Linked DNA regions of Geobacter metallireducens GS-15. The protein of the gene in region 2 binds, or shares a complex with, the protein of the main gene of each other region. Links are inferred from orthologs where the notes say so. Each region holds a gene or a part of one and is shown on either strand. Other genes may lie near its edges.

What was found. The genes of interacting proteins can lie anywhere in the genome.
Region 1: the proteins of GMET_RS00445 (region 2) and uvrB are in contact, whole or in part, in a crystal structure (PDB 7EGT), measured with the Thermus thermophilus proteins. The link is inferred for Geobacter metallireducens GS-15 from one-to-one orthologs. Residues at the interface, in WP_096412145.1 of Thermus thermophilus: His654, Arg656, Phe657, Gln666, Asp668, Glu669, Lys680, Arg681, Leu682, Ser683, Lys685, Tyr686, Ala687; in WP_096411307.1 of Thermus thermophilus: Glu23, Leu25, Arg26, Asp27, Gly28, Glu29, Arg30, Phe31, Arg55, Glu326, Asp327, Phe328, Glu379, Ser382, Gln383, His398, Gly400, Arg401.

The regions. Positions count from the first base shown.
Region 1 is NC_007517.1:3,616,733-3,623,284, reverse strand. What follows is about bases 2,362-5,293. They hold uvrB (excinuclease ABC subunit UvrB), read right to left. Parts: upstream 4,861-5,293; coding sequence 2,863-4,860; downstream 2,362-2,862. Other genes in these bases: GMET_RS16125 (response regulator), read right to left, coding at 4,982-5,293; GMET_RS16135 (response regulator), read right to left, coding at 2,362-2,846. Outside these bases: GMET_RS16150 (UvrD-helicase domain-containing protein), read left to right, coding at 1-125; GMET_RS16145 (NAD(P)/FAD-dependent oxidoreductase), read right to left, coding at 137-802; GMET_RS16140 (spinster family MFS transporter), read right to left, coding at 884-2,134; more of GMET_RS16135, read right to left, coding at 2,145-2,361; more of GMET_RS16125, read right to left, coding at 5,294-5,434; GMET_RS16120 (twin-arginine translocase TatA/TatE family subunit), read left to right, coding at 5,696-5,881; GMET_RS16115 (tetratricopeptide repeat protein), read right to left, coding at 5,984-6,552. UniProt on the Escherichia coli protein: The UvrABC repair system catalyzes the recognition and processing of DNA lesions. A damage recognition complex composed of 2 UvrA and 2 UvrB subunits scans DNA for abnormalities.
Region 2 is NC_007517.1:106,913-114,781, reverse strand. Bases 1-2,949 are described here. They hold GMET_RS00445 (ATP-dependent helicase), read left to right. Parts: upstream 1-335; coding sequence 336-2,564; downstream 2,565-2,949. Other genes in these bases: GMET_RS00440 (sigma 54-interacting transcriptional regulator), read right to left, coding at 2,706-2,949; GMET_RS00450 (methylated-DNA--[protein]-cysteine S-methyltransferase), read right to left, coding at 1-200. Also shown: more of GMET_RS00440, read right to left, coding at 2,950-4,181; GMET_RS00435 (amidohydrolase family protein), read left to right, coding at 4,469-5,473; GMET_RS00430 (acyl-[ACP]--phospholipid O-acyltransferase), read left to right, coding at 5,470-7,869. UniProt on the Escherichia coli protein: A helicase with DNA-dependent ATPase activity. Unwinds DNA duplexes with 3'-5' polarity. Translocates on single-stranded DNA with 3'-5' polarity. Initiates unwinding more efficiently from a nicked substrate than double-stranded DNA.

The sequences.
Region 1 (6,552 bases), 3.5 Mb from region 2 along the record:
GGTGCGGCCCGGGGGAGCGCCCCCTTTCCCGGTTCGTGGAGGAGATTCCGGCGCGGCTTGTCAGCCGCGCCGTTCAGGATACCGTGCGCACGGGGAAGAAGGGGGAGCAACTGGAGCTGTTCTGAGGGGTGTTCCGTCAGGTGCCGAGAACTGCCTGCCGGAACGTCTCGATCCCCATCTGCTCCACGATCCGCCCCAGCCTCTGCTCGCTTCCGGAGCCTTTGTAGTAGTCGACGATCCGTGCAACAACAGCCAGAACCTCGTCATCGTCAGGAGCGGTATCGGTGAATACCTCCCCGATGCGGGGCCGGGCGCCGGCGTTTCCCCCCACGTAGATCCGCCACCCTTTCGGCGTCCCCACCACCCCGATGTCCTTCAGCAGCGTTTCGGCGCAGTTGACCATGCACCCCGAAATCCCCATCTTCATCTTGTTGGGAAGCTTCATGGCGTGGTAGATGGTGTCGATCTTGAGGCCGAGGGCCACTGAATCCTGCACCCCCCGCTTGCACCAGGTGGTGCCGGGGCAGATCTTGACGCTCCTGACGCAGAGGCCGATGGCCGCCCCTGGTTGCTGGTCCAGGTCGCTCCAGATGGTGTCCAGGTCCTCTTCCTTCACCCCCATGAGGGCGATGCGCTGGGCCGACGTGAGTTTCAGTTCCTTGACGCCGTAGCGGTCGGCCACGTCGCAGATCTTGCGGAGGGTGGCGGTATCGGTGATGCCGCCGGGGATGTGGGGGGCGATGGCGTAGGTTTCCCGGTCCCGCTGGACGATTGCCCCCTTTTCGAGGATGTCCTTTTTCATTGACTGACTCCTGGATTGGAAAATAACCCTTTCATTAGCATAGTTCAGGGGGGAACGGAAGGGGATTGGCGATGCCAGAGGCTACTCAGCCTTTGCCATGTCCCCTTCGATGCTGTGGCAGCAAACGAAGGCAAAGAGAGCCGCAACGAGGATGGCGACAGGGGTGGAGAGGAGGGCAGTGCGGAGTCCCCAGATGTCCGAGAGCCGGCCGAGGATGGTGGGGGAGATTGCGTCCCCCAGGGCATGGATGAAGAAGATGTTCACGGCGAAGGCCATGGCGCGGACGGCCGGGCGGGTAACGTTGACGATGACGGTGTTGAGGGGGCCGGTGTTGAGGAAGAGGAAAAACTCGGCCAGGAACATCCCTCCCAGGCAGTGGTTGAGGGAAGGGGTCAGGATGGCGTAGGCCGCCGCCGGCGTCCCCAGGAGGAACCCCCAGCCCGAGACCAGGAGGTATCCCTTGGGGGTGCGGCGCTGGAGGCGGTCGCCGAGCCATCCGCCGGTGAGGGTGCCGCAGATGCCGGTCACCACGGTGAGCCCCCCGAACAGGGTGTTACCGGTGGACACGCTGAGGCCGTGCTCCCGGTAGAGGAAGGTGGGTATCCACTGGGCGAGCCCCCCCAGGGCGAAGGTCATGGCTGCCATGGCCAGGGTGTTGGCGATGAAGGAGCGGTTCCGGAACAGGGCGCGGTAGCCGCCGTTGTCCGGGTTATCGTTCTGCTCTAGTGCTGCATCGGCGCTGCGGGGCGGTTCCCGCATGAGCCAGACCGGGAGGACGAGGAGAAGCCCCGGCAGGCCCACCATCATGAACGCGGCATGCCATCCCCATTGCTGGCCGATGACCCCTCCCAGGAGATAGCCGAGGGCGCTCCCGACGGGAATCGCCAGGTAGAAGTAGGAGAGGATGCGCCCTCGACGCTCCCGGTCGAAAAATTCGGCCAGGAGACCGGGGGAGACGGTGCCGAAGCTCGCTTCACCGACCCCGACCGTGGTGCGGGCAGTCAACAGTGCCGGATAGGTGGGGGCAAGGCCCGCGGCGGCGGTGGCGACGCTCCAGATCCCGAGGCCCGCCGCGGCGAGCCTGGTCCGGCTCCAGCGGTCGCCGAGCCACCCGAAGAGGGGAGCCGATACCATGTAGGTGACCATGAAGCCGCTTCCCAGAAGCCCCAGGGCGGTGTCGGAGAGGCTGAAATCGTGCTGGATGAGGGGAAAGACGGCATAGAGGACCTGGCGGTCGATGTAGTTGAGAAGGTTGACCCCCAGAAGGAGGGCCAGGACGTAGCGTGCGTAGGGAGAGCTTTTCGAGGGGGGCGACGGAGCGTTGATATGCATGGGCTGATCCCTAACGAGGAACGTAAGCGGCAATGTACCGTTTCACCTGGTCGGCGGCCTTGGCTGCGATGCCGACGAACTCGACCCCGAACCCTTCGGGGAGGCCCGACTTGATCCGGCGGTGTCCTTGGTTGACCCACGCTACCCGGGCGTCGGTCTCGATGAGATCGCTCCCCGGGAGAAAGAAACCGAGCCGGATCCGGTCCTCCATTTTCACGTCGCACCGCGCACCCACATAGACACCGCTGAAGCTGATGTCCTCGATGGAGCCGTGGAAGCTTTCGTTCCCCCTGCGGAAGACGGCCAGGGACCCGCACCGGATCCGCTGGTGGCGACGCTCCACCTCGGGGACGAATCGCCGCCCCGCTTCGAGGAACTCCCGCCGGTCGATGGGCTTCGCGATGATCCCGTCGCACCCCGCTGCAAGGCACCGCTCCCGGTCCTTCTCCTTACCCTCCGGCACCATCATCAGAACGGGAATGGTGCGCAGTTCCCGGTCTCCCTTGAGGATCGTACAGCAGGCGACGCCGTCCATCTCCGGCATCCGGCAGTCGAGGTAGATCAGGTCGGGCCGCTGCTCCCGGGCGATTCTCAGGGCCTCCTCTCCCCCCGAGGCGGAGAGGACGGCGATCGGGGAGCCCTTGAGAAAGTCCCGCTGCACGGAGAGAAAAAAGCGTTCATCGTCGACGAGCAGTACTGATGGTGGTTTCATGACGTTCTCCGGCATTTCAGGGGTGGAGCTGAAGGTGCCGCTCCTCCAGGTTCTTGATCCGGTCACGGAGTTCGGCCGCCTTCTCGAATTCCAGGTTCTTGGCAGAGGCAAGCATCTCCTTGCGGAGGCGCTTCACCAGCTTAGGAATCTCATCGGCAGGAACGTATTCTTCTTGAGGCTCGGCCGCAAGGGGAATGGTGTAGTAGTCCCGCTCCTCGATGGATTCGAGTATGGTGCGGAGCCCCTTTTTCACCGTCCGGGGGGTGATGTTGTGCTCGGTGTTGAAAGCCTCCTGGATCGTCCGGCGCCGTGCGGTCTCTTCGATGCATGCCTCCATGGAGCCGGTTACCGCGTCGGCGTACATGGTGACCCGGCCATTGACATTGCGGGCGGCCCGGCCACAGGTCTGGATCAGGGACCGGGCTGAGCGGAGGAATCCCTCCTTGTCGGCATCGAGGATCGCCACCAGCGAAACCTCGGGGATGTCGAGCCCCTCCCGCAGGAGGTTGATCCCCACGAGCACGTCGAACTCGCCGAGGCGCAGGTCCCGGATGATCTGCATCCGCTGGATGGTGTCGATATCCGAGTGGAGGTACCGCACCCGTACCCCCAGGTCCCGGTAGTAGTCGGTCAGTTCCTCGGCCATCCGCTTGGTGAGGGTGGTGACCAGCACCCGCTCGCCCCGGGCCACGGTCTCCCGGACTTCGTGGAGGAGGTCGTCCACCTGGCCTGCGGCAGGCCTCACCTCAATGACCGGGTCCAGGAGGCCGGTGGGGCGGATCACCTGTTCCACCACCACGCCGCCGGCCTGCTGCAATTCGTAGTCGGCGGGGGTGGCGGAGACGTAGATCGTCTGGTTGAGCCGGGCAGTGAACTCCTGGAAGGTGAGGGGGCGGTTGTCCAGGGCCGACGGGAGGCGGAACCCGTAATTCACCAGGGTCTCCTTGCGGCTTCGGTCCCCCCGGTACATCCCTCCCACCTGGGAGACGGTGATGTGAGACTCGTCCACGAAGAGGAGGAAGTCCTTCGGGAAATAATCGAGGAGTGTGTAGGGGGGCTCCCCCGGCGCCCGGCCGTCAAAGTGGCGGGAGTAGTTTTCGATTCCCTGGCAGAACCCCATCTCTTCCATCATTTCCAGGTCGAACATGGTGCGCTGCTCGAGCCGCTGGGCCTCCACGAGCATGTTACGTTCCCGGAACCACTGGATTCGCTCCCGCAGGGCTACTCTGATTTCTTCGATTGCCCGCTCAAGGGTTTCCCGGGTGGCCACGTAGTGGGACGCAGGATAGACGGCGCATTTGGCAAGCCGCTGGTGCGCCACCCCCCGCAGGGGATCGATCTCGCTGATGGCCTCCACCGCGTCGCCGAAGAATTCGATCCGCAGCGCCTTCTCGTCCTCGTGGGCCGGAAAGATCTCCACGATGTCCCCACGCACCCGGAAGGTTCCCCGATGGAAATCAATGTCGTTACGCTCGTACTGGATCTCCACGAGCTTGCGCAGCAGGGTGTCCCGCCCGTACTCCTCTCCCTCGTGAAAGAAGATGTGCATTGCCTGATACTCGGCCGGGGAGCCGATGCCGTAGATGCACGACACCGAGGCCACGATGATCACGTCCTGCCGGGTCAGGAGGCTGCGGGTGGCCGCGTGGCGCAGTTTGTCGATCTCGTCGTTGATGGAGGAGTCCTTCTCGATGAAGGTGTCCGTGGTGGGGATGTAGGCTTCGGGCTGATAGTAGTCGTAGTAGGAGACGAAGTACTCCACGGCGTTGTGGGGGAAGAGCTCCTTGAATTCGCCGTAGAGTTGCGCAGCCAGGGTCTTGTTGGGGGCCAGGACCAGGGCGGGACGGTTGGTGGCGGCGATGACGTTCGCCATGGTGAAGGTCTTCCCCGAGCCGGTGACCCCCAGGAGAACCTGGTGCCGGTCGCCCCGGAGGATTCCCTCGCTGAGTTCCTCGATGGCCCTCGGTTGGTCTCCGCGGGGAGTATAGTCACTTACCAGGGTATAACGGTCCATGGGGGGATAGTACCATGGACGGGTCGCGTTTGCATCGGGGAAAAGGACGCACGAAATCCGGAGTTATGCGAATGTTTCGGAAGGAAGCGGTAGCGGAGCCACAGATTGCCGCGGGTTGCGACTACCTTGCGGCGTTGGAGAGCTTCGGGGTCAGGTTCATGGTGAGCCAGTAGGTGCCGATGAGGCGGAGCGCCTCACTCAGGTGGTTGAAATCGACCGGCTTGCGGATGTAGCTGTTGGCCCCCAGGGTATGGCACTCAAGGATGTCCTGCTCCTCGTTGGAGGAGGTGAAGACCACCACCGGAAGGAGCTTTGTCCGTTCGTCGCTTCTGATTCTGCGCAGGACTTCGAGTCCGTCCACCTTGGGGAGTTTCAGGTCAAGCAGGACCAGGCAGGGCATGGTGGTCGTGTCGCGTCCGCCGTGGGTGCCGGTGCCGAACAGAAAATCGAGGGCCTCAACCCCATCCCGTGCCACGGTTATTTCGGAGGCGATGTTGTGCTTGCGGAGTGCGCGAAGCGTCAGTACTTCGTCGTCGGGGTTGTCTTCAACAAGGAGAATGTGTCTGTTGGTCATGGAAGGCCCTTGCATCTAGCGTTGCCGACAAGTTAGACAATATATACCATAGAGGGAAAGGATAGTTGAAGAGTATAAATAAAATGTGCTGCTGATTTTGAGATGTCGAGGTTAATTCTATCGGCAGTCAATCATAAAATACAGGAAAATATTGAAGAGGGCGAGGGAGACCGTTGGGTGCCGATGAAGGATGAGCTCTTGATTTTTAAGGACCCAGATGTAATACTTTTTCGTACCGTTCAGAGCAGAAGGAGGTCCAGTATGTTTGGAATCGGCATGCCCGAGCTGATAGTTATTCTCGTCATTGTCCTGGTGGTCTTCGGCGCCGGGAGGCTCCCCGAGATCGGCGGCGCCCTCGGCAAGAGCATCCGGAACTTCAAGAAGGCATCGGATGGAAAGGATGAAATCGAGATAAAGCCGGAGAAAAAGGACGACCCTTCGAAATAGGGCAAAGGTCTCCGATGGGCGAAGGGCCGGCAATGCCGGCCCTTCTTGTTATCAATAAGAGGATATTTCTGACGAATCGATCCGTGGTGAGCGGGCAGGCTCCTAGTGGCTCTTCTTGGCTTTTTTGGCCTTGCCTCCGGATTTAGTGGATGATTTCTTGGAAGTGGCCTTAGCGCCCTTCTTCGATGATTTCTTCTTTGATGCCCGGGATTTTTTTGCCTCTTTCGAAGCTTTTCCTTTGCGCCCTTTCTTGCTGTAGCGGGGTGGTTCGGGAGAAAGTTCTTCTTTGATGTTGCTCAGAAGGACGGCTGTTTCTTCCATTCCCGGGTCGGCTTTCTTGGCTGCTTCCAGAGCTCCTTTTGCTTCGGAGATCTTTCCCGTCTTCAGGTAGATCCGTCCCAGGGCATTGAGACTCTTGGCGTGATCCCCCTTCAGTTCCACCGCCTTTTTGTACTCTTGTTCGGCGGCATCGTAGTCCTTCTTGAATTCGTAGATGAGCCCAAGCTTGTAATGGCTGGCCGGATCATTGGGGGCGAGTTCCACCCCGTCCTTCAGAAGGGTGATTAATTCGTCGTATTTCTTGGACTTCACATAGAGCGCAGTGAGGATGTTGCGGGCTTCGGCGTCGTCTTTCTTGATGCGGAGGATTTCCTTGTATTGCTTCTCCGCCT
Region 2 (7,869 bases):
GTCTGCAGCATGCCGGCGAAATAGGCGTCCAGCTGCCGGCGCAGCTCCGCAAAGAGGGGATGATCCTGGTCGTGCATCCGGTCTCCGGCATCCGCCGGCACGTACTTCTGATCCGTGAACCAGAGCCCGCTCAGTTCGTCCCCCTCCGCCAGCGCCACCATGTCGCCCAACGGGGTCTTGATGGTGCAGTACCGTTTCATCGTGGCTCCTCCTCGAATCCATGGCTGATGGATATTTAACCTGGCAACTATACCACAAACATTCTTGACTAAATTCCCCCGGGCCGTAAATATGGGCCGTTGATCCAAGTCTCCACTGTGTGAAAAGGTACTCCCATGGACCTTCTGAAAAATCTCAACCCGCCCCAGAAGGAGGCGGTTCTCCACGGCGAGGGGCCGCTCCTGGTTCTGGCCGGAGCCGGATCCGGCAAGACCCGGGTCATCGTCCACCGTATCGCTCACCTGATCTGCAACCTCGGCGTCCCCCCGTGGCAGATTCTGGCGGTTACCTTCACCAACAAGGCCGCCGGCGAGATGCGGGAGCGGGTGGAGCGGCTCGTGGGAGCCGGCGAGGCTCCCCTCATCGCCACCTTCCACTCCACCTGCGCCCGGTTCCTGCGCCGCGATATCCACCACCTGGGGTATGACTCCTCCTTCGCTATCTACGACGACAAGGACGCGGAAAAGCTTCTGAAGGAGGTGATCGCCGGCCTCGGCCTGGACGAGAAACGCTTCCCGGCCCGCTCCTTTGCCGCCGCCATCGACGACTGCAAGAACCGGGGCATCCCCCCCGGGGAGATCCCCACCGGCGACTACACCGGCGAGATGCTGGCCCGGGTCTACGGCGCCTACCAGGAGCGGCTGAAGAAGTGCAACGCCCTGGACTTCGGCGATCTCCTCATGCTGACGGTCCGTCTCTTAGAAGAGCACCCCGAGGTGCTGGCCCGCTACCGGGACAAATATCGCTGGATCCTTGTGGACGAGTATCAGGATACGAACCCGATTCAGTACCGGCTCGTGCGGCTTCTGGCCGGGGAGCGGCGCAACCTCTGCGTGGTGGGGGACGATGACCAGTCAATCTATCGGTGGCGGGGGGCCGACATCCGGAACATCCTCGACTTCGAGAAGGATTTTCCCGGCGTGGTCACAGTTAAGCTGGAGCAGAACTACCGTTCCACCCAAAACATCCTGGCCGCGGCCGGGGCCGTGGTGGCCAAAAACCGCGGCCGCAAGGCCAAGACCCTCTGGAGCGAGAACCCGGCCGGCGAGGCCATTGTCTACCGGCGCCTCTCCGACGAGCGGGAGGAGGCCCGCTTCGTCTGCCGGGAGGTGGAGAAGCATGTGCGGCGCGGCGGGGATCTGCGGGACGTGGCGGTCTTCTACCGGACCAACGCCCAGTCCCGGGTCATCGAGGACGCCATGGTGGCCGACGGGATTCCCTACCACATGGTGGGGGGGATGCGGTTCTACGAGCGGATGGAGGTAAAGGACATCCTCGCCTACCTGAAGGTCCTCGTGAACCCCGCCGACGAGGTGTCCCTCAAGCGGATCATCAACGTCCCGGCCCGGGGTATCGGCCACGCCACCGTGGACAAGGTGGCGGAGCTGGCATTCCGCAAGGGGATCATTCTCTACGACGCCTTCAGCGAGGCGTCCACCAGCGGACTCCTCTCCACCGGCCCCCGGGGGAAAATCGCCGGCTTCATGGCACTCATGGAGCAGTTTGCCGGCCTCGCCGGCACGGTACCCCTGTCGGAGCTCGCCTCCCGCATCATCGACGGGACCGGCTACGCCGCCAAACTGAAGGAAGAGCGGAGCGACGAGGCCCAGGACCGCCTCGACAACCTCCAGGAACTCTGTTCCGCCATGGAGGAGTTCGAGCGAACGAGCGACGAGAAGACCCTGGCCGCCTTCCTGGAGCAGGTGGCCCTCGTGTCGGATCTGGAGCGGGGCGAGGGGAAGCGGGAATCGGCCACCCTCATGACCCTCCACGCGGCCAAGGGGCTCGAATTCCCAGTGGTATTCATGATCGGAATGGAGGAGAAGCTTTTCCCACACGTCCGCTCCCTGGACGACCCCGAGGCCATGGAGGAGGAGCGGCGCCTCTGCTACGTGGGGATGACCCGGGCGAGGGAGCGGCTGATCCTCACCAACGCCCGCCGCCGGCGACTCTTCGGCCAGGACCAGGTGAACATGTCGTCCCGCTTCATCGCCGACGTTCCCCGGGATCTCCTGGATCTGGAAGACGAGTACCAGTCCTCCTTCGGCTTCGGCGCAGGACGGGGGCTGGAGCGGGAGACAACAGCCGCCGAACCGACGCGCCACAACCTGGCGAGCATCTTCGAAACGGAGATCGAGCCCGATTTCGACGACATCGAGGTGATCCCCGACGAGCCCGAGGACGGCGGCATCTGGCTCGGCATGAAGGTGCGCCACGGCAAGTTCGGCGTCGGCGTCATCCGCAAGATCGAGGGGAAGGGGGACGACCAGAAGGTGATCGTCTGGTTCAACTCCGTGGGGCCGAAGAAGCTGTTGGTGCGGTTTGCAGGGTTGGAGCGGGTTTGATCGCGGCCGTATTCAGGCCATCTTTGGCCGGTTCTCAATCGCACAATCCTCGACGTAGCGCTGCTACGCCTGCGGTTGTACTCATTCGGCCCGACCAAATCTGACCTAAATCCATCCGCGATTTGATTTTTTTGTTTGATATCACTCCCCTGCTTGCTGCAGATACTTCTTCACCGTCCGCCGGTCCAGGTTGGCCCGGCGGGCCACCTCCTCGTAGGTGTCGTGCCGCTCGTACAGGATGCGGCAGTAGCCGGCCAGAAGCCCCTGGGCATCGAGCCCCCCCGCCGCCACGTCCGCCAGGAACTGCTCCGTCACGCCGGACGGCGCCCCTTTCTCTTCCCCCCGGTAATGTCCCGTCACCAGTACCCGCCGCACCGCCTGCTCCAGCTCCCGCACGTTTCCCGGCCAGTGGTATCCCTTTCCCGTTTCCCGTTCGATGGCCTTGCGCAATAGCTGCACCTCCCGCTTCGGCGCGGTCCCGGTCAGGCGCGTGAGGATTCCCGCCACCAGCTCCCCCAGCTCGTCGGGGCATTCCTGGAGCCGCTGCCGCAGGGGTGGGATGGTGATGACGTCGGAACAGAGGCGGTAGTAGAAGTCGTCCCGGAACTCCCCCTGCTCCCGCAGGCGGGTCAGGTCCCGGTTGGTGGCGGCGATGACCCGGCCGCTGAAGCGGAGCCGCTGGTGGCTCCCCACCGGCGAGAAGCTCCGCTCCTGGAGCACCTGGAGGAGCTTCACCTGCACCGGCAGCGGCACCTCGCCGATCTCGTCCAGGAAGATGGCGCCGTGGGGGGTGCAGCGGCTGAAGACCCCCTCATGGTGATCGATGGCGCCGGTGAAGGCCCCCTTCCGGTGGCCGAAGAGCTCCGACTCCAGGACCCCCTCCGGGTACTGGGAGAGGTTCACCGCCAGGAAGTTGCGGGTGAAGCTTTCGCTGAACCGGCCGGTTTTCGGGTCGAAGGGGATGAAGCCCGACCGGCCGATGGCCGCGGCTGCGGCCCCCTTGCCGGTGCCGGTCTCCCCGAGGATGAGTACGGAGAAGTCCTCCATCCGGTCCCAGAGGTACTGGTCGAACCACCGGATGTTGTGGGTGAAGAGGGTCTGCCAGAGGTGTTCCCGCACCCGGCGCAGCGACGGGCTGGAACCGGCGAGCCCTTCCCGGATGAAGTAGAAGGCCCGCCGGAGCTGGTAGAAGAGGCCCAGGTAGCGGCGGCTTTCCGTCTCGGAGAAGCCCGCCTCCGCGAAGGCGGCCTGGAAGCCGCCGGCAAAGGGGACGGGGCAGGGGGAGTCGCCGCCGACGGCCTGCTCCCGGATCAGGCGGTCGAAGGAGTCCAGGAACCGATGAAAGAGATCGAAGAGGAGCACAGTCCGGACCGTTTCCCGGTCGGCAGCCGGCAGGCGGTGGTGGTTGCCCCGCAGTTCCCGCTGCAGGACGGCCGTCCGTTCGGCCACCCGGGCAATGATGGCGGCAAGCACTCCGCCCCGGTCACCGGCACCAGTTCCCGCCAGGAGCAGGTCCAGTTCGTCGCGGCTCTCGCCAAAGGGATTGAGGAAGGCGGCCCGGGCCACCTTGGCAAAAAAATCCCGCTCCGTCGCCAGTATTGTCTCGATAGCTTTCATACATTCGATGTATAGTTGCCATTCATAAAATGTCAATCACGATTTGCCGCTAATCAGCAGGAGCGATTGCCGTCTGACTGCAACAATCCAGAATCATTGGCAATCTCAGGCGGTAGCCGACTTGGCATGTTATCGGCAATCTTCTGAGCAGAAACCATTGTTCGGGAGGTTGCCATGTTCACCCCACTTGCCCTATTGTTGATGAGCGCCGTTGCCGCCGCCCCGGTCTTCACTGCCATGACCGTAAAGACCATCACCGACTGCCGCATGAACCACCGGAGCCGGAAATGACCGTCATCGACATTCACTGCCATGCCGCCGGCATCGGCGCCGGTGACAGCGGCTGCTTCATCTCCCCGAAGCTTCGCCGGAGCTGGAAGTACCGCTTCTACCTCAAATCCTTCGGCGTGACCAATGCGGACTTGGAGCGGGAGGGTGATAGCCTGGTGCTCCGGCGTATTTCGGAGCGGCTCACCGCTTCGTCCCAGGTCCAGCAGGCCGTGGTGCTGGCCATGGATGGCGTGGTGGACGGCAGCGGCCAGTTGGATCGGGACCGGACCGAGATGTACATTCCCAATGAGTTCCTGGCCCGGGAGTGCCGCCGCTACCCGAACCTCCTCTTCGGCGCCAGCGTCAACCCCCAGCGCCCCGACGCCTTGGAGCGCCTCGACGCCGCTGCCGCCGCCGGAGCGGTGCTCGTGAAGTGGCTCCCCTCCATCCAGGGGACCGACCCTGCGGATCGGTGCCTCGTTCCCTTCTATCGCCACCTGGCCCAGCTGGGGCTTCCGCTTCTGACCCACACCGGCCTTGAGGAGTCATTCACCCTGGCCGACAACGCCCTGGCCGACCCGGCGCGTCTCCGGCTCCCCCTGGAAGAGGGGGTGACTGTCATTGCCGCCCACTGCGCCACCAGCGGACAAAGCCACGGGGAGTCGAACCTGGCGCGCCTCCTTCCACTCTTTGCCCAATTCCCGAACCTCTACGCCGACATCTCGGCCCTCACCCAGCTGAACCGACTGGGGCACCTGGAGCGGGTCCTGGCGCACCGGGACATTCACGGCCGGCTCCTCTACGGCACCGACATGCCCCTGCCTGCCACGGGGCTCACCTCCCCCTGGTTCCACCTCCTCCGGCTCGGGCCGCTGGAGGCCCGGCGGTTGGCCGTCATCGGTAACCCCTGGGATCAGGATGTGGCCCTGAAGCTGGCCCTGGGGATGCCAGAGGAGATCCTGTTCCGGGCCGCAGGCGTACTCGGGATCGCTGACACCATCAAACACCGGAGCTTCCCATGAATACCACCGAACCGACCACCCTACCCGTCTCCTTCCGCCGCCTGAACCTGGCCCAGGCCCTGGGGGCGCTGAACGACAACCTCATCAAACTGATCATCGTCTTCTACCTCATCGGCCGCTACGGCCGGGAGGAGGCCGGCACCATTGCCGCCATGGGGAGCGCCGCCTTCGTTGCGCCGTTTCTCCTCTTCTCGGCCCTGGCCGGTTCCCTGGCCGACCGCTTTCCCAAGGGGCGGATCGTGGTGGGGGTCAAGGCGCTGGAAGTGGGGATCGCCCTCCTGGCCGTGAGTGGTCTCTTCCTGGCCTCCCCTCCACTTCTCTATGGGGCGGTCTTTCTCCTGGGTACCCACAGCGCCCTCTTCGCTCCGGCTAAGTACGGGGTGGTGCCGGAGCTGGTCCCCCGGGAGGGGCTCTCGAAAGCCAACAGCCTCTTGGAGATGGCTTCCTTTCTCGCCATCGTCGGGGGGACTGCTCTGGCCCCCTTCCTCGTGCAGCTGGCAGGGGGGCGCCACGGCGTGGCTCTTCTGGCGGGGGTGGCCATTGCCGTGGCCGGGCTTCTCATCGCCCGCACCCTCCCCCCGACACCGGCCGTGGCCCCGGACCGGGCGATTTCCTTCTTGCCGACCAGCTACTGGCGCACCCTCCGGAGCCTGAAACGCGACGGCTATCTCCTCCTGGCGGTGATCGGCGCCGCCTACTTCCTCTTTGTGAGGGCCTTCTGTCAGCTGAATCTCCTCCCCTACGGCATGAAGATCCTCGCCCTCTCCGAAGAGCAGAGCGGCTACCTCTTCCTGGCCGCTGCCATCGGCATCGGCGCCGGGTCACTCTGGGCCGGCCGGCTCTCCGGGCGCACCGTGGAGTTCGGCGTGGTCCCCATCGGGGCCGTGGGGCTCACCGTCTGCTCCTTCGTCCTGGCCATGATGCCGGCGAGCCTGTGGGCGGTCCTGGCCGTGGTGGCTCTCTTCGGCGTCAGCGCCGGCCTCTTCATCGTGCCGCTCCAGTCCTTCATTCAGCTGCGGGCACCGGCGGACCGGCGGGGGGAGGTCCTGGCCGCCTCGTCGTTCCTGAGCTGGGTCGGGGTGCTTCTGGCCTCGGGGCTCCTCTGGGTCCTCTCGGGCCCCCTGGGGTTCTCCCCCGGCAGCTGCTTCACGGTTCTCGGGGCGATCACCCTCGTCCTCACGGCCGTCACCCTCCGGGTCCTCCCCGATTTCCTCCTCCGCTTCATCGCCTTGGCGGTCATGCGGATCCGCTACCGGGTGACCACCATCGACGACCGCCACGTGCCGGTGGAAGGGGGGGCGTTGTTGGTGGCGAACCACGTCTCCTGGCTCGACGCCCTCATCCTCCTCGCCACCCAGCAGCGGCGGATCCGCTTCGTCATGGAACGGGAGATCTACAGCGCTCCCGGCCTCAAGCAGCTCTGCGCCCTCATGGGGGTGATCCCGGTTTCGTCCCGGGACGGGAAAAGGGGCCTCCTGGAGTTCATCGCCACCGCCCGCAAGGCCCTGGACGACGGCTACCTGGTCTGCATCTTCGCCGAGGGGGAGATCACCCGCACCGGCATGCTGAACCGGTTCAAGGGGGGCTTCGAGCACATCGTCAAGGGGACGAGCCACCCCATCATCCCGGTCTACATCGGCGGCGCCTGGGGGAGCGCCCTCTCCTACGCCCACGGCAGGCTCCTCTCCCGCCTCCCCTCCCTCATCCCCTACCGGGTGACGGTCCTCTTCGGCGCGCCCGTGCCGGCCGGGAGCACCCCCCACGACGTGCGCCGGGCCGTGATGGAGCTTTCCGCGGCCTGGTTCGAGGCCCGCAAGCCCCGACGCCGCGCCCTGGGGGAGCTCTTCGCCGAGACGGCCCGGGAGAACTGGCACCGCCTTGCCATGGCTGACACCGGGGGCCGGGAGCTGACTTACGGCAGGGCCCTCACCGGCGCCGTGGCCCTGGCGGCGAAGCTGAAGGACGCAACTCCCGGCCAGGAGATGGTCGGTGTCTGCCTCCCCCCCACCGTGGGGGGCGCCCTGGTGAACCTTGCCCTCACCCTGAACGGCATCGTGCCGGTGAACCTGAACTACACCGCCTCGCCGGAGGGTATCCGCTCGGCCTTGGCCCAGTGCGCCATTACGACCACCATCACCTCCCGCGTCTTCCTGGAGAAGCTCGGCACCCTGCCGGAATTTCCCGGTGTCCTCTACGTGGAGGACCTCCTCGCCGGCCTCACCGACGGCGACAAGCGCCGGGCGTTTCTCACGGCCCGCTTCCTCCCGCTTCGCACCTTCGCCCGCCCCGCCGGGTTCGATGCCGACCGCCTCGCCACGGTGATCTTTTCCTCCGGGAGCACCGGGGAGCCCAAGGGGGTCATGCTCTCCCACCACAACATCCTCTCCAACCTGGAG